DNA from 4 places in the Vibrio sp. 2130-1 genome. Region 1 is predicted to be linked to each of the others. Evidence: predicted binding sites of a transcription regulator. Region 1 holds the regulator's gene; each other region holds the start of a gene.

Region 1 (4,280 bases):
CTTCTTAGCTATTAGCGAAATCAGTCAACCTTGGGATAAATACTCACCTAAAGCGCGTTACTTAGAACAAACAGAGCTTTATTGGCATGAGTACTTGGGCAGTATTTGGCAAAGGTTGCGTGATACTGTCGGGCAAACACCAATGGTTGAAGCAAACTAGTATTATCTTGAAGCCACAAAAAAGGAGAGCCGAAGCTCTCCTTTTTCTTTTTACGATTGAGTTATGCTCAAACTAGTCACCAGCAAACATATAGCCTTCGCCGTGTACCGTTACAAAAATCTGTGGGTTCTTAGGATCGAACTCCATTTTTGCGCGCATACGTCGAATAAGAACATCAATGGTGCGGTCATTCGGCGCATCCACTCGATGGCTGATCATGTTCAAAATACGCTCACGACTTAACACCTGGTTAGGGTAAGACGATAATGCCACCAAAAGTTCATACTCTGCTTTAGTTAGTTTTACTGGCTCACCGTTGCGGCTAAGTGCGCGACGTTGAATGTCGAATGTCCACTCCCCAAAGCGCACAATGTGCTCTTCACTGGTTTCATTCGCTTTCGAGCTGCCACTGCGCGCTGCTGAAATACGCCACAGCAAGTTTTTAACGCGAACTAACAGCTCTCTCAATTCAAAAGGTTTTGTCACATAATCGTCAGCACCCATTTCTAGGCCTACGATTTTATCAATGCTATCCGTGCGTCCTGTTACTAATATGATACCAATATCCGATTGGCTACGTAACTCACGAGTAAGCATCAGGCCGTCTTCACCAGGCAGGTTAATATCCAGCATGATCAGGTCTACATCGCCCGCTTGCAAAACTTCACGCATTTCTGCGCCACTCTCTGCTTCGCTGACTTGGTAGCCCTCATTTTGGAAATATCCCGCAAGCTTACTACGAGTTACAACATCATCTTCTACGACTAATACGTGATAGCTCATTTACACCACTTTTCTGTCTTCTTATTATCCAAGACGTATTCTATTCATAACTAGTAACATTTCTAGTCATAGATACATTAAAACGCAAGATTTAGCGTTTTTATTGATTCAAAACAAGCTTGCCCATTGCTATTAATAAACGGTCATTTTTGACCATAAAACATAACAATTATAGTTACTGCTATTCATTTTAATTGATTACACTTAGGGGATATCCCTAATTGACTTTGTGATGCATGACTTGAAGCATCATTCAGGAGCCCAAAATGCAAGAAGTGAAAGCTTTTAATGAAAAACGCGCTGAAATTTACTGGTGGTTTTCGAGCTTGTTCGCAAAAGAACTAACAGAGAAAGAATTGGAAGCCTATCACAGTGTTGAAATTCGCAGTTTTCTCGCAGGTTTAGGTGAAAATGAGTCGCTGAAACCAGCTGTTGATAGCCTAGTTGATGCATTGAATCGGTTACAAGATCGTGAAGATGCACAACTAGAGCTTGCAGCTGACTTTTGTGAACTGTTTTTGAAGACAGAAAAATACGGCGCTCTTCCTTACGCATCCATGTACATTGGTGAATCAGGTTTACTGAATGACAAGCCAGCTGAGGAAATGGAAAAGTTGATGGCTGAATTTGGCGTTCAAGTAGACGAAAAACTAAAGGAACCTGCGGATCACTTAGCCGTTGAGCTCGACTTTCTCGGGAACATGATTATCCGCTCAAACGAGCTTGAACAAGAAAAACACATGGAAGAAGCCTTCGTTAAACAAAACGACTTTATCCAGCAACAATTGATGTCTTGGTTACCTCAGTTTTCAGACAAATGTAAAAAATTCGACGAATTTGGATTTTACTCGAGTGTCGCGAAACTATTAGTTGCATTTTGTAAACTAGACAGCGCCTACCTTCTTGGTGAATAATTGCCGCCTATTTTTAGGGAGCCTGCCTATCGGGCTTCCTGTATGCCTGAAAGTGACCAATTGTAAGTAACTTGGGTATAATATTCGTTTGCCTTAACTTAGCGCAAAGACGCTTGGTTATTTAGCAGTCAAAATGTGACTTCAAATACACAAATCTCTTGCTGAAAACATTGCTAGTCAGTCCACATAGGGCTAAAATGTGAGCGCAAACGATTAAATATGATTTATATGTAAACCGCTGAAATATAGCGGTTTTTGTGTTTTCTTAACAGGTTGATGGCAATTTCTCATCAGATAGAAAAAAGATAAAATTCATCGACCGATGCTGCTACGCACCCTTTTGTCGCACTTGGATCAACCGCTGCCGAGACACTTAGCGCCAATTTTAGATTGCTAGGTGTGAAACCATTAGAGCATCAGGTACATCCAATACGACATATTTCAGTAGCTCGATACAGGACACCATTTATGGCCACGATAAAAGACGTTGCTCGCTTAGCCGGCGTTTCCACTACGACAGTTTCGCACGTTATCAATAAAACGCGTTTCGTTGCAGAAGCAACGCAAGAAAAAGTAATGAAAGCCGTTGACGAGCTGAATTACGCGCCAAGTGCCGTTGCACGCAGCCTAAAATGCAACTCAACTCGTACGATTGGCATGTTAGTAACTCAATCAACTAACCTATTTTTCTCAGAAGTGATTGATGGCGTTGAGAGCTACTGTTACCGCCAAGGCTATACTCTGATTTTATGTAACACAGGCGGGATTTACGAAAAACAACGCGATTACATTCGTATGCTGGCTGAAAAGCGCGTTGATGGCATCCTAGTGATGTGTTCTGACTTAACCGAAGAACTAAAAGAGATGCTTGACCGTCATGCGGACATTCCTAAAGTGGTCATGGATTGGGGCCCAGAGAGCTCACAAGCAGACAAGATCATGGATAACTCAGAAGAAGGTGGCTACATTGCAACCAAACATCTGATTGACAATGGTCATACGGATATCGCTTGTCTAAGCGGTCATTTTGAAAAGCTTGCTTGCCAAGAGCGCATTGCAGGTTTCCGTCGCGCAATGAGCGAAGCGAACCTAGCTGTAAATGAAGACTGGATCCTTGAAGGTAACTTTGAATGTGATACGGCCGTATTAGTTGCAGATAAAATTACCGCAATGGACAAGCGCCCGACGGCGGTATTCTGTTTTAACGACACAATGGCTCTAGGCGTAATGAGCCGCTTGCAACAAAACGGGATCAAAATTCCTGAAGATATTTCAGTGATCGGCTACGACAACATCGAGCTTGCAGAATACTTCTCTCCACCGCTAACGACTATCCACCAGCCTAAACGTCGTGTTGGTAAAAATGCATTCGAAATTCTACTTGAGCGTATCAAAGATAAAGAACACGAAAAACGAATTTTCGAAATGCAACCTGAGCTTGTAATTCGAAATACTGTGAAAAAAATGAACTAAATTTCACTGTATTTAACCGTGTTAAATAAGCGCTCTACAGGGGCGCTTATTTTTTTGGAAAAATTAAGCAATCTCTAATACTTCACCCCGCTCTAATAACAATTGACTAACGTTAACTCCCTGTTTTATATAAATGTAATATATATTAAGAACTCCTTTTCAAAGGCCAATTTGCACCTTTCCATATGCAAAATAGAGCATTCAATCTATCATTTTTATTGAACTAAAATCACACTTTTAACGCTAAACCGTGATGTTAATTCAATATAAGAAGTATGCTCATTGTGTCACGCACAGGGCAAACCATTCGAAAGAGTGGGACGCAAAGCCTCCGGCCTGAACCATATTACGATATGGAAGGTAGCGGGGTTACCGATGGCAAGTGTGTAAGCAATGACTTTACTCTGTAATGACATTGTTTTTACGCATGTTTGCTACTCTCTCGGACCTGACTTTTGGTGGCGTAATATTAATTACACCGAGATAACAAAACATGGATAAACCGATACTCAAAGACTCTATGAAGCTATTTGAGGCACTTGGTAATATCAAGTCGCGCTCAATGTTTGGTGGCTTCGGACTATTCGCTGATGAAACAATGTTTGCACTAGTGGTAAACAATCAGCTTCATATCAGAGCAGACCAAAAAACTTCATCTGACTTCGAGCAACAAGGGCTAAAGCCTTACGTTTATAAAAAACGTGGCTTCCCAGTCGTTACAAAGTACTACGCTATTTCCAGCGATTTATGGGAATCAAGCGAACGCTTAATCGAAGTAGCGAATCAATCATTGAAAAAGGCAAAGCTTGAGAAAGAACAGCAAGCAAGTACAAAGCCTAACCGTTTGAAAGATTTGCCTAACTTACGACTGGCTACCGAGCGCATGCTAAAAAAAGCCGGCATCGAATCCGTAGAGAAGCTTGAAGAGGAAGGTGCGCTTAACGCCTATA
Region 2 (4,280 bases), on a different contig from region 1:
TCAATATCATGTCGTCAGACTGGCGAAATCACACCGGAAATGATTGCAAAAATAGATAAGAGTAAGTCCGGTGAAATTGTATTTAAGAAGTCAAAAAGCATTTTCTTCAAAACAATGAAGGTTCGCCGTATTTATGATGCCGATAACCAAACCTTACTCTACTTGTCTTATACAACAAAAGAGACCGATGGTAGTTTTAAGCATAGCCTTTCGACAGTCCCACTTTGGGGTACCAAGGCTTACGTTGAGCCAACTGAAGTGAAAAAGTAACGCGGGTAAATTTAGTTAGCGCGGAGCAGGCTCTTTCCGGGCGCTGCTGAGCAACAAGTTTAAAAAACAACCCATTGCAATACGACAAGCCTCATAAATTGCAGCTGCTTTGGTTGCTATTTACTCAGCTCGCTGATTTTTTCAGCGAGCAGACTTCTTTGTAATAAATCGCCACGATTTTCATTTTTTTGTGATACAATCCCGCCTCTTTTTTTTCTCACTCAAGAACAAGCATGAAGTTTCCTGGTCAGCGTAAATCTAAACACTACTTCCCAACTCACGCTCGAGATCCATTAGTAAACCAAATCCGACAGGCACCTAAGCTATATCGCCCAACTATTGTTGGTGTCGGTCAAACCATTGTAGATATCGAAGCACGTGTAGATGACGCGTTTTTAGAGAAATACAACCTGAGTAAAGGACATTCGCTCGTTCTTGAAGAAAGCAAAGCAGATGCACTTTACGAAGAACTGGTTGAGCAAGGCCTGATCACACACCAATACCCAGGTGACACGATTGGCAATACTCTTCACAACTACTCAGTTTTAGCCGATAGCAAATCCGTTTTGCTCGGTGTGATGTCTAAGAACATTCAAGTCGGTTCTTTTGCTTACCGCTACCTTTGCCGTACGTCTTCACGCATGAACCTTAACCATTTACAAACGGTAGATGGCCCTATTGGTCGCTGCTACACCCTAATTTCTCAAGACGGTGAGCGTACATTTGCTATCAACGAAGGTCATATGAATCAACTACTTCCGGAAAGCATTCCTGAAGAGATCTTTGAGAAAGCATCAGCCCTGGTTGTTTCTTCTTACCTAATGCGTGGTAAAGAAGAAGATCCAATGCCTAAAGCGGTACAAAGAGCGATCGACTTTGCTAAGAAGCACGATGTCCCTGTTGTACTTACGTTAGGGACGAAGTACGTTATCGAAGGCAACGCACAGTGGTGGCAAGAATACATTCGCGAAAACATTTCTGTTGTCGCTATGAATGAAGAAGAAGGTGCGGCGCTAACAGGTGAAACAGAGCCGCTAGCTGCTGCTGATAAAGCACTTGAATGGGTTGATCTCGTACTGTGTACGGCAGGACCAAATGGTCTGTACATGGCTGGTTACACCGACGAGAAAGTAAAACGAGAAACCACACACGACATCCTTGAAAGCTCCCTCGAAGCCTTTAACCAGTACGAGTTTAGTCGTGCGATGCGTAAAGAAGACTGTCAAAACCCAATGAAGGTCTACTCTCACATCGGCCCTTACCTTGGTGGACCACTAGAGATTAAGAACACTAACGGTGCAGGTGATGCAGCCCTTTCAGCCTTACTGCATGACATGGCAGCAAACTCTTTCCACCAAAAAGAAGTGCCTAACTCAGAAAAGCACGAAGTACGATGCTTAACCTACTCCTCGCTTTCTCAGATCTGTAAATACGCAAACCGAGTAAGCTATGAAGTGTTGACGCAGCACTCTCCTCGCCTATCGCGAGCGCTTCCTGAACGAGAAGATAGCTTAGAAGAGACTTATTGGGATCGTTAAAACGACAGCTTTAAAGCTAAAAATATATCAAGGTCACCATTTGGTGGCCTTTTTGTTTTTATCTAGCACTATAACGAGTAGATTTCGTTAGTATGTCGCACAATACGAAGCAGTAAACTCTTTACAAGCCTAACCGAAACAGTACCATCACCAAGCAGACCTTTGCCTCACAATAATACTCGTTATAACTTAGGTAGTTTTTCAACGCTACCTGAGTGCCACTTTGGGGATTCTCCATGCAGTCAGATATCGAAATTTGCCGAAACACACCACTTTCTTCTATTGATGTTATCGCGGAAAAAGTAGGACTATCACCCGAAGAGTATGACACTCACGGGAAGCACAAAGCCAAAGTCCACCCAAAATGTTTGGAACGACTCAAAGCAAATGATGACGGTAAACTTGTACTCGTCACTGCGATCACGCCGACTCCTCTTGGCGAAGGAAAAACCGTTACGACGATAGGCCTGGCGCAAGGTTTAGCAAAGCTTAATCAATCTGTTATTGCATGTATAAGGCAACCTTCGATGGGACCCGTCTTCGGTATTAAAGGTGGCGCAGCGGGCGGCGGTTATTCTCAAGTAGCTCCAATGGAAGAGTTAAACTTACACCTTACTGGTGACATTCACGCAGTGACAGCGGCGCACAACCTTGCTTCAGCCGCTCTTGACGCTCGCTTGTTCCATGAACAACGCGAGGGTTATGATGCCTTTGAATCACGCACCGGGTTAAGAGCACTTAAAATCGACACGGCAAGTATTACTTGGAAACGAGTGATGGACCATAATGATCGTGCACTACGTAAAGTCAAAATTGGCCTCAATGATGCAGGAAAAACCATCAATGGTTTCGAGCGTGACGAAGGGTTCGATATTTCAGCCGCTTCTGAGTTAATGGCTATCATTGCACTAGCCAAAGATTTAAAAGATTTACGCCAACGTATCGGGAAAATTGTCGTAGCGTACGATTTGAACGGAAACCCGGTCACCACGGAAGATCTACAAGTTGCAGGAGCAATGGCAGTAACACTAAAAGAGGCGATTGCACCAACACTGATGCAAACTCTAGAAGGTGTTCCTACGTTGATCCATGCAGGTCCATTTGCAAACATCGCCCATGGAAATTCATCCATTATCGCGGACGATATTGCGCTAAAACTGTCAGGTTACACGGTAACTGAAGCCGGTTTTGGTTCGGATATGGGATTTGAGAAAGCGTGTAACATTAAAGCTGCTGCCGCCAACAAAGCTCCTGACTGTGTAGTGATCGTAGCAACATTACGCGGCCTCAAAGCGAATTCTGGACACTACGATTTACGGCCAGGTATGGCTATTCCAGATTCCATTTTTAATCCGGACCAAGCAGCATTGGAGGCTGGGTTTGAAAATTTAAAATGGCACATAAATAACGTTCATAAATACGGTTTACCTGCTGTCGTTGCCATTAACCAGTTTCCACAAGATTGTGTGAAAGAGCTTAAAGCTCTTGAAGAGCTGATTCACCAATTTAATCCAGAAGTTAAAGTAGCCATCAGCACCGCTTTTTCGCAAGGCGGACAAGGCGCAACGGAACTAGCTCAACATGTTATTGATGCGTGTACCACGCCTGTAGAGTTTTGTCCGTTATACAACAAAGAGCAATCATTACTCGAAAAGCTCATGGCAGTATGTGAAGCGGGCTATGGAGCAACCAATATAGAAATGACTCCTATCGCGACTGAACAGCTCAAACATTTTGAGCAATTAGGCTTTAACAACTTAGCGGTTTGCATCGCGAAGACACCACTATCGATAACCACAGACTCCGCAGTCAAAGGCGCACCAACTGGTTTTACCGTCCCAATCCGCGAGCTGCGCTTGTGTGCGGGCGCAGGATTCGTTTATGCATTATCTGGTACCGTGATGACGATGCCAGGCTTACCTGATAAACCCGCATTTATGAATTTAGATCTTGATGATGAAGGAAATATCATCGGTCTCTCTTAGTGCAGTGATAACGTATCGCTATCAGTGAAGTGAGCATATTCATTAAGTGAGTGGTCTACTTACCTATCCACTCACTCTCAACAACTGTGAAAAGAGTTGTCTCAGGCCTTCTACTCTTGAATTGTTGATACAAAGCTCTCTTGCCTTACATCAACGCGCCTGTTTTAGACCTTTAGAGTTAAAACGCTAACCCTAAACCTTGTTTAGCCATAGTTATTAAGCTAGAAAACCCTATTTATCTTCTTGTTTTGTCGCCACTTTACATTGTAAATCCATACTTGTTGACCTCTCCTTTCTACAATTTTGCGCCAATTTGATGCACGGGCTATTTAGCGCTTCACTAATATGGTGCAGTTGTCTTACAGTGAAATTTTAACCTCCTTGATTTTTAAGGAGATATTCTATGGCTCGATTCTTGTAGTAGACTTTTCACTAATAAGCACATTAGCACATGCTTTTCAAAACCTCTGCGTTGCATACCACCTCC
Region 3 (4,280 bases), on a different contig from region 1:
CCAGAGTCAATGAGAGAACGAATCAAGCAAAGCACGGTGACTTTATTTTCTTCTGTGCTGATCACACCAACGTTTAGAGAAGTTTCAACAACGCCTTCCACCTCATCACTCATACGGATTACGCCGTTTGGACAAGCGTTAAGTGCCGCAATGAATCGTTGCTGATCGGCGATTGAAAATACTTGCGCGTCAGTCGTGATCACTTCATTAAAGGTTACGATACCTGTTTCGATTTTACCCAATTCAGTTTTAAGCAGCTCAGTGTAGTGGTTGAACAGCTCAGCAAGCTTGTCTTGGTTTTCGACAGGAAGCGCGACAGTAACAAACGCTTCGCGAGGGATTGCATTACGTAAGCTACCACCACGGAATTCGACTAAACGTAAATCAAGCTCTTGAGCATGACCGGCAAGGAAACGACCAAGTAATTTGTTGGCATTACCGCGACCTGTGTGAATGTCACAACCTGAGTGACCACCTTTTAGGCCTTTCAGCGTCAGTTGGCGTGTTACAAAACCTGCAGGCGTTGATTCTCGAGAAATATCGAAAGTCATGGTGCCATCAACGCCACCTGCACAACCCATGTAGACTTCGCCTTCTTGTTCAGAGTCTGTATTTAGAAGAATCTCACCCTCTAACCAACCAGCTTCAAGGCCAAATGCGCCAGTCATGCCTGCTTCTTCATCAATCGTCAGCAGAACTTCGAGTGGACCGTGCTTAATATCTTTAGATGCCAATACAGCAAGGCAAGAAGCCATACCAATACCGTTATCTGCACCAAGCGTCGTGCCTTTCGCAGTTACCCATTCGCCATTGATGTAAGGTTGGATTGGATCTTTGGTGAAGTCGTGTTCAGTGTCTTCGTTTTTCTGCGGCACCATGTCGATGTGTGCTTGAAGTACAACAGCCTTCTTATTTTCCATTCCTGGTGTCGCGGGCTTTTTGATGAACACGTTACCGGTTGGATCACGGCGAACGTCAAAGCCTTGCTCTGTTGCCCAGTTGATAATGTACTGTGCTAATGCTTCTTCATGTTTCGATGGATGAGGGATAGAACAAATCTTATCGAAAAACTGCCAAAGTGGAGCAGGTGATAAGGTACTGATCTCAGAATGGAACTCAGACACGGATGACTCCTTTTGATGTGCTTTGCCAAATATATACCGTAAAAATATTATCAAGGTAGCATTAAATGCTATACGATTTGGCCTTCAAATTGCCGTTAGCATACCACCAGATAAAGAGTACGAGTAGTCGCGATCACAAGGATTTCTCTCAGAACTGTCACAGTTTGTGAATACAATAACAAGCACTATGTGTTCTCTATCATATATTCTGAAAGTGGCTTTATTTTTTAATTCATAAAATTGTAATTTAATTACACATAAACTTTGATAAAGGTCAATTTGTGCATTTTTTGTGATTCCAATCACTAAAATGCTTGTAATTAAATTTCTTGGTGGTATATTTGTAACCAGCTTCTGAGAGAAGAATGAAATGCTCAAAGGATGAGTCCGTTTTATCGCCTCCAAGGAACCGAGAAATCAACGAATGTTTAATTGATTTAAAAGGTGATAGTTATGAAAGGTTTACCAAGTACAATGTTCTGGAATAGCAAGTCTGTTTACACCGGTAACTTTGTATACCCAACAAGCTTTGGCTACTAAGTGAAGTCAACGCATGTGACTCGAACAGTTTGTTCACCCCTATAAATTGGAATTTTTTTTCAGTGATAGTGCTGACATGATTCACCGCCACCCAAATTGGGTGGCGTTTTTTTATCTCTATTTTCTCTTCCTGACTCACTTATTGCCATCAAAGCCTTCTTCTATTCCCCATTCTTCGGTTTTATCGACTTTTCCATCAAATCTGTTAGATACCATGTTTAAAATGGGCCTTTTTCATCTGAAAGTTTAGTACATTGCTCAGTTTTTATTCTCTTTTAGAGAACTGTGTTATCTGGGTTACCTATTGTTTTATAAGAATATATTTCTTTGCTTGCTATGATAGATTAGAGAATGTGTTTCATATCCAAAGAAAAAAAACGCATTAGAGTGAAGATTCTATCTAGAATTTGCTATTTGATAACTTTATAATTCCCGCCAATCGATTACGCAACCGTTTACTTTTTACCTTTACAGGATTCGATCATGCTCGAGAGGCTTTTTAAACTCAGTGAAAATGGCACAAATGTGCGCACTGAGATCATTGCAGGTGTTACGACCTTCCTAACTATGGCTTACATTATTTTTGTAAACCCAGCGATCCTGTCGGATACCGGTATGGACCGTGGCGCCATTTTTGTCGCGACTTGTCTTGCTGCCGCAATCGGCTGTTTTATCATGGGATTTGTTGCCAATTACCCAATCGCACAGGCACCAGGAATGGGCCTGAACGCATTTTTTACTTACTCTGTTGTATTGGGAATGGGTTATACGTGGCAAGTTGCGTTGGCGGCTGTATTTGTTTCTGGCCTTCTGTTCATTCTTTTAAGCGTATTTAAGATCCGTGAGTGGATTATTAACTCGATCCCGCATTCTCTACGAACAGGTATTTCAGCTGGTATTGGTCTTTTCTTAGCGTTTATCGCATTAAAAAATGCAGGTATCGTCGTTGATAACCCAGCGACATTAGTTTCTATGGGAGAGATCACATCATTGCCATCTGTATTGGCCGCGATTGGCTTCTTTCTTACGATTGCACTGGTTCACCGTGGTGTGAAAGGTGCGGTGATGATCGCCATTCTTGGCGTTACAGCGCTTGGTCTTCTATTTGGTGATGTGCAGTGGGGCGGTATTATGTCAACGCCACCAAGCATTGCGCCAACTTTCATGCAACTGGATTTCTCTGGTTTGTTTGAAGTAGGCATGATTTCCGTCGTATTTGCTTTCCTATTTGTCGATTTATTTGACACCGCAGGTACGCTCGTTGGCGTTTCTCAAAAAGCTGGTCTAACTGATGAGAATGGCAACATCCCTCGTTTAAACAAAGCGTTACTTGCAGACTCAACAGCAACGTCAGTAGGTGCATTACTTGGTACCTCCAACACGACATCTTATATTGAAAGCGTTTCTGGTGTAGCTGCGGGTGGGCGTACTGGTCTAACAGCCGTGGTTGTTGGTGTACTCTTCCTACTTGCTCTATTGTTCTCACCACTTGCGGGTATGATCCCTGCTTATGCAACGTCAGGTGCGCTATTCTATGTGGCGATCTTGATGCTGTCTGGGCTAGTAAGCATTGATTGGCGTGACCTAACTGAAGCGTCCCCAGTTGTTGTGACTTGTTTAGTTATGCCGCTAACATTCTCGATTGCAGAAGGTATCACGTTAGGCTTTATCGCATACGCGGCGATCAAGTTATTCAGCGGTAAGGGCCGTGAAGTGTCGATGAGTGTATGGGTGATGTCAGCCATCTTCATCGTTAAATACCTCGTCGGTTAATTTCTCGAGCAAAAAGCCAGTGTGGATTTATTCACGCTGGCTTTTTCTTTTTTACGTTGTTCACAGAAGACGGTTTTTCTGCGGAATAGGCAGAGAATTTTGATATCACCGTTGGTATTAGCGGTGTGTTTCGGTAGAATAATCGTTTGCGCAGCTTGAAATCCTCGTCTCCAAACATTTTGGAGAAGTTAGTGAGCATTCCGCTTTTGAGTGACTTCGCTAGATTTTGAGGATGCATATTTTCAAATTATTAGGTTATTACAATGAGTAAAAAATTCATTATCACTTGGGATGCAATGCAGACTTACTGCCGTGAACTGGCTGAAAAACAAATGCCAGCTGAGCAATGGAAAGGAATTTGGGCGGTAAGCCGCGGCGGTTTGGTTCCTGGCGCTATTTTGGCTCGTGAACTTGGTATTCGTTATGTTGATACAATCTGTATTTCAAGCTACGACCATGATCATCAGCGCGATATGACGGTACTAAAAGCACCTGAAGGTGATGGCGAAGGTTACCTAATCGTTGAAGACCTAGTAGACAGTGGTGATACAGCGCGCAAACTACGTGAGATGTATCCAAAAGCGAAAATGATCGCTGTGTGTGCGAAACCATCAGGCAAAGAGCTGCTGGATGATTACGTTGTAGATATTGCTCAAGACACTTGGATCGAGCAGCCTTGGGATATGTCAATCCAGTATGCTGAGCCAGTAAACCGCAAGCAAAAATAAGCGCGGTTAAAGAATATTGAGAAATGCCCCTTTATAGGGGCATTTTTTTTATTATGATATTAAATCATGCTAATAGCCTAGGGTTCTTCCTATGTCTGAAGACGTCAGTAAAAAT
Region 4 (4,280 bases), on a different contig from region 1:
AGCTAAGTTTGGCTTGAATGGTATAATGATTGGACTTGATCTGAGCCAGTAGCGGTCTGCTTGATAATCCTGCACTTAGCTCTAAACGTTTCACTGAATGGATTCCTTTATTCTAACGTCCGTCATTTAAGCTATAACGATAGCTATCGACTTTAAATTGCTAAATTTGCAATAAAATTATTACTCAACAAAGAGCAGTGAACTATATCACAAGTTGTCTTTCATACCTTTTTCTTATGCAGTTTTTGCCAACTCCCTTGAAAAAAATACGCCTTGACTCCATCTGTAGGTGAATAATCCATCACTCATTGCCGTATTCGGGCAGTGATTAGATAGCGTAGTGTTCTATGAGTTCCCTAAATGAAGCCGTTAGGCTAGATAAATGGCTATGGGCCGCAAGATTTTACAAAACCCGCTCCATCGCGCGTAACATGGTCGATGGCGGTAAAGTCCACTATAATGGCCAACGAAGCAAGCCGAGTAAAATCGTTGAAGTGGGCGCTGAAGTAAGACTTCGTCAAGGCAACGAAGAAAAAATCGTGATCATCGAACAAATCTCAGATCAACGCCGAGGCGCTCCCATCGCACAAACCTTATATCGCGAAACTAATGAAAGTATAGCGAAACGTGAGGAACACGCGACTCAACGTAAGCTTAATGCCCACAACCCAAGTCCGGAACGCCGCCCAGATAAAAAGCAGCGCCGAGACATCATTAAGTTCAAACACCAATAAAAGCCGGAATTACCAACGAGGAAAGCACTCCATGGCAAATAATGTTTTAAACCGCTACCTATTCGAAGATCTTTCAGTACGTGGCGAGTTGGTACAATTAGATGAAGCGTACCAACGTGTTATCTCCAGCAAGGAATATCCGGCAGCAATAGAGAAACTGCTGGGTGAGCTACTCGTTTCAACTACTCTTTTAACTGCCACTCTTAAGTTCGAAGGTTCGATCACCATCCAGCTACAAGGCGACGGTCCTGTGTCTCTTGCCGTTATCAACGGTGACCATAACCAACGTGTTCGTGGCGTAGCTCGCTGGGAAGGCGATATTGCCGATGACGCAAACATTCACGATCTAATGGGTAAGGGCTACCTTGTGATCACTATCGAACCGAAAAACGGCGAGCGTTACCAAGGTGTCGTTGGATTAGAAGGTGACACTTTAGCAGAAGTGCTAGAAGGCTACTTTGCAAACTCAGAGCAGTTAAAAACGCGCCTATGGATCCGCACTGGTGAGCATGAGGGCAAAGCACACGCAGCAGGTATGTTGATTCAAGTGATCCCTGACGGCACTGGCTCTCCAGATGATTTCGAACATCTAGAGCAGCTCACTGATACAGTAAAAGATGAAGAATTGTTTGGTTTAGAAGCGAACGAGTTATTGTATCGACTATATAACCAAGACAAAGTACGTCTGTACGAGCCGCAACCTGTCGAGTTCCATTGTGGCTGTTCTCGTGAGCGTAGCGGTGCCGCAATCATCACCGTTGAGAAAGCTGAAATTTATGACATTTTGGCAGAAGTTGGATCAGTTTCTTTACATTGTGATTACTGTGGCACAACTTATACGTTCGACGAATCTGAAGTCACTGAACTGTATGCACAAGCTTCTACGGACAAGAAAACCCTGCATTAATTTACATAGCTTATCAAGCACGTAATTTACCCTACAAAAGGCCAGCTTAATGCTGGCCTTTTTGTGATCAACCCCTCGTAATAACTAACCTCAAGCGTAATAAAACAACTGCTTAATTTTAAACAATTAATAATGATTTTGCCCTAGCGCAAAGGATTGCGTGCACGATAGACTATTCCCACCAATATGTGACGGGTTACCTAAAACCTTATTGAAATCATGGGTAAATTTTGAGCTATCTCCCTGTTTTCTCCCCGCCCCGTTGCTAGCATGGTGAGCAGATTAAAATTAAAACATTCTTACAAAATCCCTACAAAATCCTTATAAGGAGCACCTATGACCGTTATGGAACATACTAAGGCTGCAACACTTGATCTAACCAAGCACGGACTGCATAACGTAAAAGAGGTTATTCGCAACCCAAGCTACGAAATGTTGTTTGAGGAAGAAACGCGTGAAGACCTAACCGGTTATGAGCGCGGCGTGGTTACTGAACTAGGTGCGGTTGCCGTTGACACTGGCATCTTTACTGGTCGCTCACCAAAAGATAAATACATCGTCAAAGACGCTACGACAGAAGAACATATGTGGTGGACGTCTGATCAAGTGAAAAATGATAACAAGCCAATCACTCCTGAAGTGTGGGACGAGCTAAAAGAACTGGTCACAAACCAGCTTTCTAACAAACGCTTGTTTGTTGTTGACGGTTACTGTGGTGCAAACCCAGATACACGTTTGAGCATTCGTGTTATCACAGAAGTCGCATGGCAAGCGCACTTCGTTAAAAACATGTTTATTCGCCCGACAGAAGAAGAGTTAGCGACATTTGAACCAGACTTCGTAGTAATGAATGGCGCAAAATGCACTAATCCAAAATGGGAAGAGCAAGGCCTGAACTCAGAAAACTTCACCGTATTTAACCTAACTGAGCGCATGCAACTTATCGGTGGTACTTGGTACGGCGGTGAAATGAAGAAAGGTATGTTCGCCATGATGAACTACTTCCTTCCACTAAAAGACATCGCATCAATGCACTGTAGCGCTAACATGGGCAAAGATGGCGATGTAGCGGTATTCTTCGGTCTATCTGGTACGGGTAAAACGACCCTGTCGACTGATCCTAAACGTGCGCTAATTGGTGATGATGAGCACGGCTGGGATGATGACGGTGTCTTCAACTTCGAAGGTGGTTGTTACGCAAAAACCATCAAACTTTCGAAAGAAGCGGAGCCGGACATCTACAACGCAATTCGTCGTGATGCACTGCTAGAAAACGTAACAGTACGTGGCGATGGCTCTATCGACTTTGATGATGGTTCGAAAACAGAAAACACACGTGTTTCTTACCCTATCTACCATATCGATAATATCGTTAAGCCAGTATCAAAAGGCGGTCACGCGAATAAAGTGATCTTCCTATCAGCCGATGCATTTGGCGTACTGCCTCCAGTATCTAAATTGACACCTGAGCAAACTAAGTACCACTTCCTGTCTGGCTTTACCGCCAAACTAGCGGGAACAGAGCGCGGTATTACTGAGCCAACACCAACTTTCTCTGCTTGTTTCGGCGCGGCGTTCCTAACACTTCACCCAACTAAATACGCAGAAGTACTGGTTAAACGCATGGAAGCAGCAGGCGCTGAGGCTTACCTAGTGAACACAGGTTGGAACGGCACTGGCAAACGTATCTCGATTCAAGATACGCGCGGAATTATTGATGCGATTCTTGATGGTTCGATTGAAGATGCACCAACTAAGCACATTCCTATCTTCAATCTTGAAGTACCGACTTCACTACCAGGTGTGGATCCTAGCATTCTAGACCCTCGCGACACGTACGTTGACCCACTTCAGTGGGAAAGCAAAGCGAAAGATTTAGCAGCGCGCTTTATCAATAACTTTGATAAGTACACAGACAACGCTGAAGGTAAATCTCTGGTTGCGGCTGGTCCTCAGATTGATTAAATCGAGTAACAGCGACGTCGCGTAAACTCAGTGAAAAGTTGGCATTAACTTATCACCTTTACGTAGGCCAAGTTACAAAAATTGCTTCAAGCCCCTCTTTTGAGGGGCTTTTTATTGAATACCACAGAATATTGATACAAGCTAAAGCCTATCTAGTTTTATTTCATAACACACGTAGGTTCTAGCAAAGATGAAAACAGCGCGTCGAGTTCTACTTCTGTTACTGGTTATCTTAGTTGCCATTCCGGCCGCTACGATTGCGCTGCTAACAACATCTTACGCGGACGCAACCTGGCGCTTGCTGTCAAACACCTTTTCTCTTCCCTTCCGGGCCGAAAGCGTGCGTTATGGCTTTCCCTATCACCTAACTTTACAACGCGTGAACACCAGCGGAGACGATGCGTCTTACATCGAGCAAGTCGATTTATGGATGAATCCCGATGTTTATCGCGATGGTAAATGGATCGTTGATAGTTTATTGATTGATGGTATGAGCTTGCAGTATGGTGCACCAAAGCTCCCACCTTTAGATAACGTTTTATTCCATCAAATCGCGCTCAAAAATATTGATTACGCCGACGAGCAGTTCTCTGCCAATGGCATTGACCTTCAAATTCAATCACCACAATGGAATGGTCAATTAATACCATATGGCGAAGTTCAACTTGCAGCTG

The links. The regulator PurR, encoded in region 1, represses purine synthesis genes. The targets are predictions, from matches to a motif close to TNANGNAAACGTTTNCNTNA.
Region 2: a site for PurR is predicted at 1,959-1,978, ahead of R7Q09_RS13925 (formate--tetrahydrofolate ligase). Genes of this name have one in related genera too.
Region 3: a site for PurR is predicted at 2,108-2,127, ahead of R7Q09_RS16175 (NCS2 family permease). Genes of this name have one in related genera too.
Region 4: a site for PurR is predicted at 1,786-1,805, ahead of pckA (phosphoenolpyruvate carboxykinase (ATP)). Genes of this name have one in related genera too.

What each region holds. Positions count from the first base shown of each region.
Region 1 covers NZ_JAWOUT010000002.1:95,588-99,867, reverse strand. The annotation lists gene elyC (envelope biogenesis factor ElyC) at 1-160, shown strand, start outside; gene torR (two-component system response regulator TorR) at 233-943, opposite strand; gene torD (molecular chaperone TorD) at 1,210-1,857, shown strand; gene purR (HTH-type transcriptional repressor PurR) at 2,326-3,330, shown strand; cyclic di-GMP riboswitch class I at 3,618-3,707, shown strand; gene R7Q09_RS03000 (TfoX/Sxy family DNA transformation protein) at 3,824-4,280, shown strand, end outside.
Region 2 covers NZ_JAWOUT010000008.1:94,444-98,723, reverse strand. The annotation lists gene R7Q09_RS13935 (CreA family protein) at 1-270, shown strand, start outside; gene R7Q09_RS13930 (inosine/guanosine kinase) at 504-1,808, shown strand; gene R7Q09_RS13925 (formate--tetrahydrofolate ligase) at 2,045-3,793, shown strand.
Region 3 covers NZ_JAWOUT010000010.1:125,143-129,422, forward strand. The annotation lists gene R7Q09_RS16170 (aminoacyl-histidine dipeptidase) at 1-1,124, opposite strand, end outside; gene R7Q09_RS16175 (NCS2 family permease) at 2,148-3,437, shown strand; gene tet(34) (oxytetracycline resistance phosphoribosyltransferase domain-containing protein Tet(34)) at 3,701-4,165, shown strand; gene frsA (esterase FrsA) at 4,257-4,280, shown strand, end outside.
Region 4 covers NZ_JAWOUT010000006.1:101,410-105,689, reverse strand. The annotation lists gene gspC (type II secretion system protein GspC) at 1-94, opposite strand, end outside; gene hslR (ribosome-associated heat shock protein Hsp15) at 348-734, shown strand; gene hslO (Hsp33 family molecular chaperone HslO) at 766-1,641, shown strand; gene pckA (phosphoenolpyruvate carboxykinase (ATP)) at 1,978-3,606, shown strand; gene R7Q09_RS10735 (AsmA family protein) at 3,797-4,280, shown strand, end outside.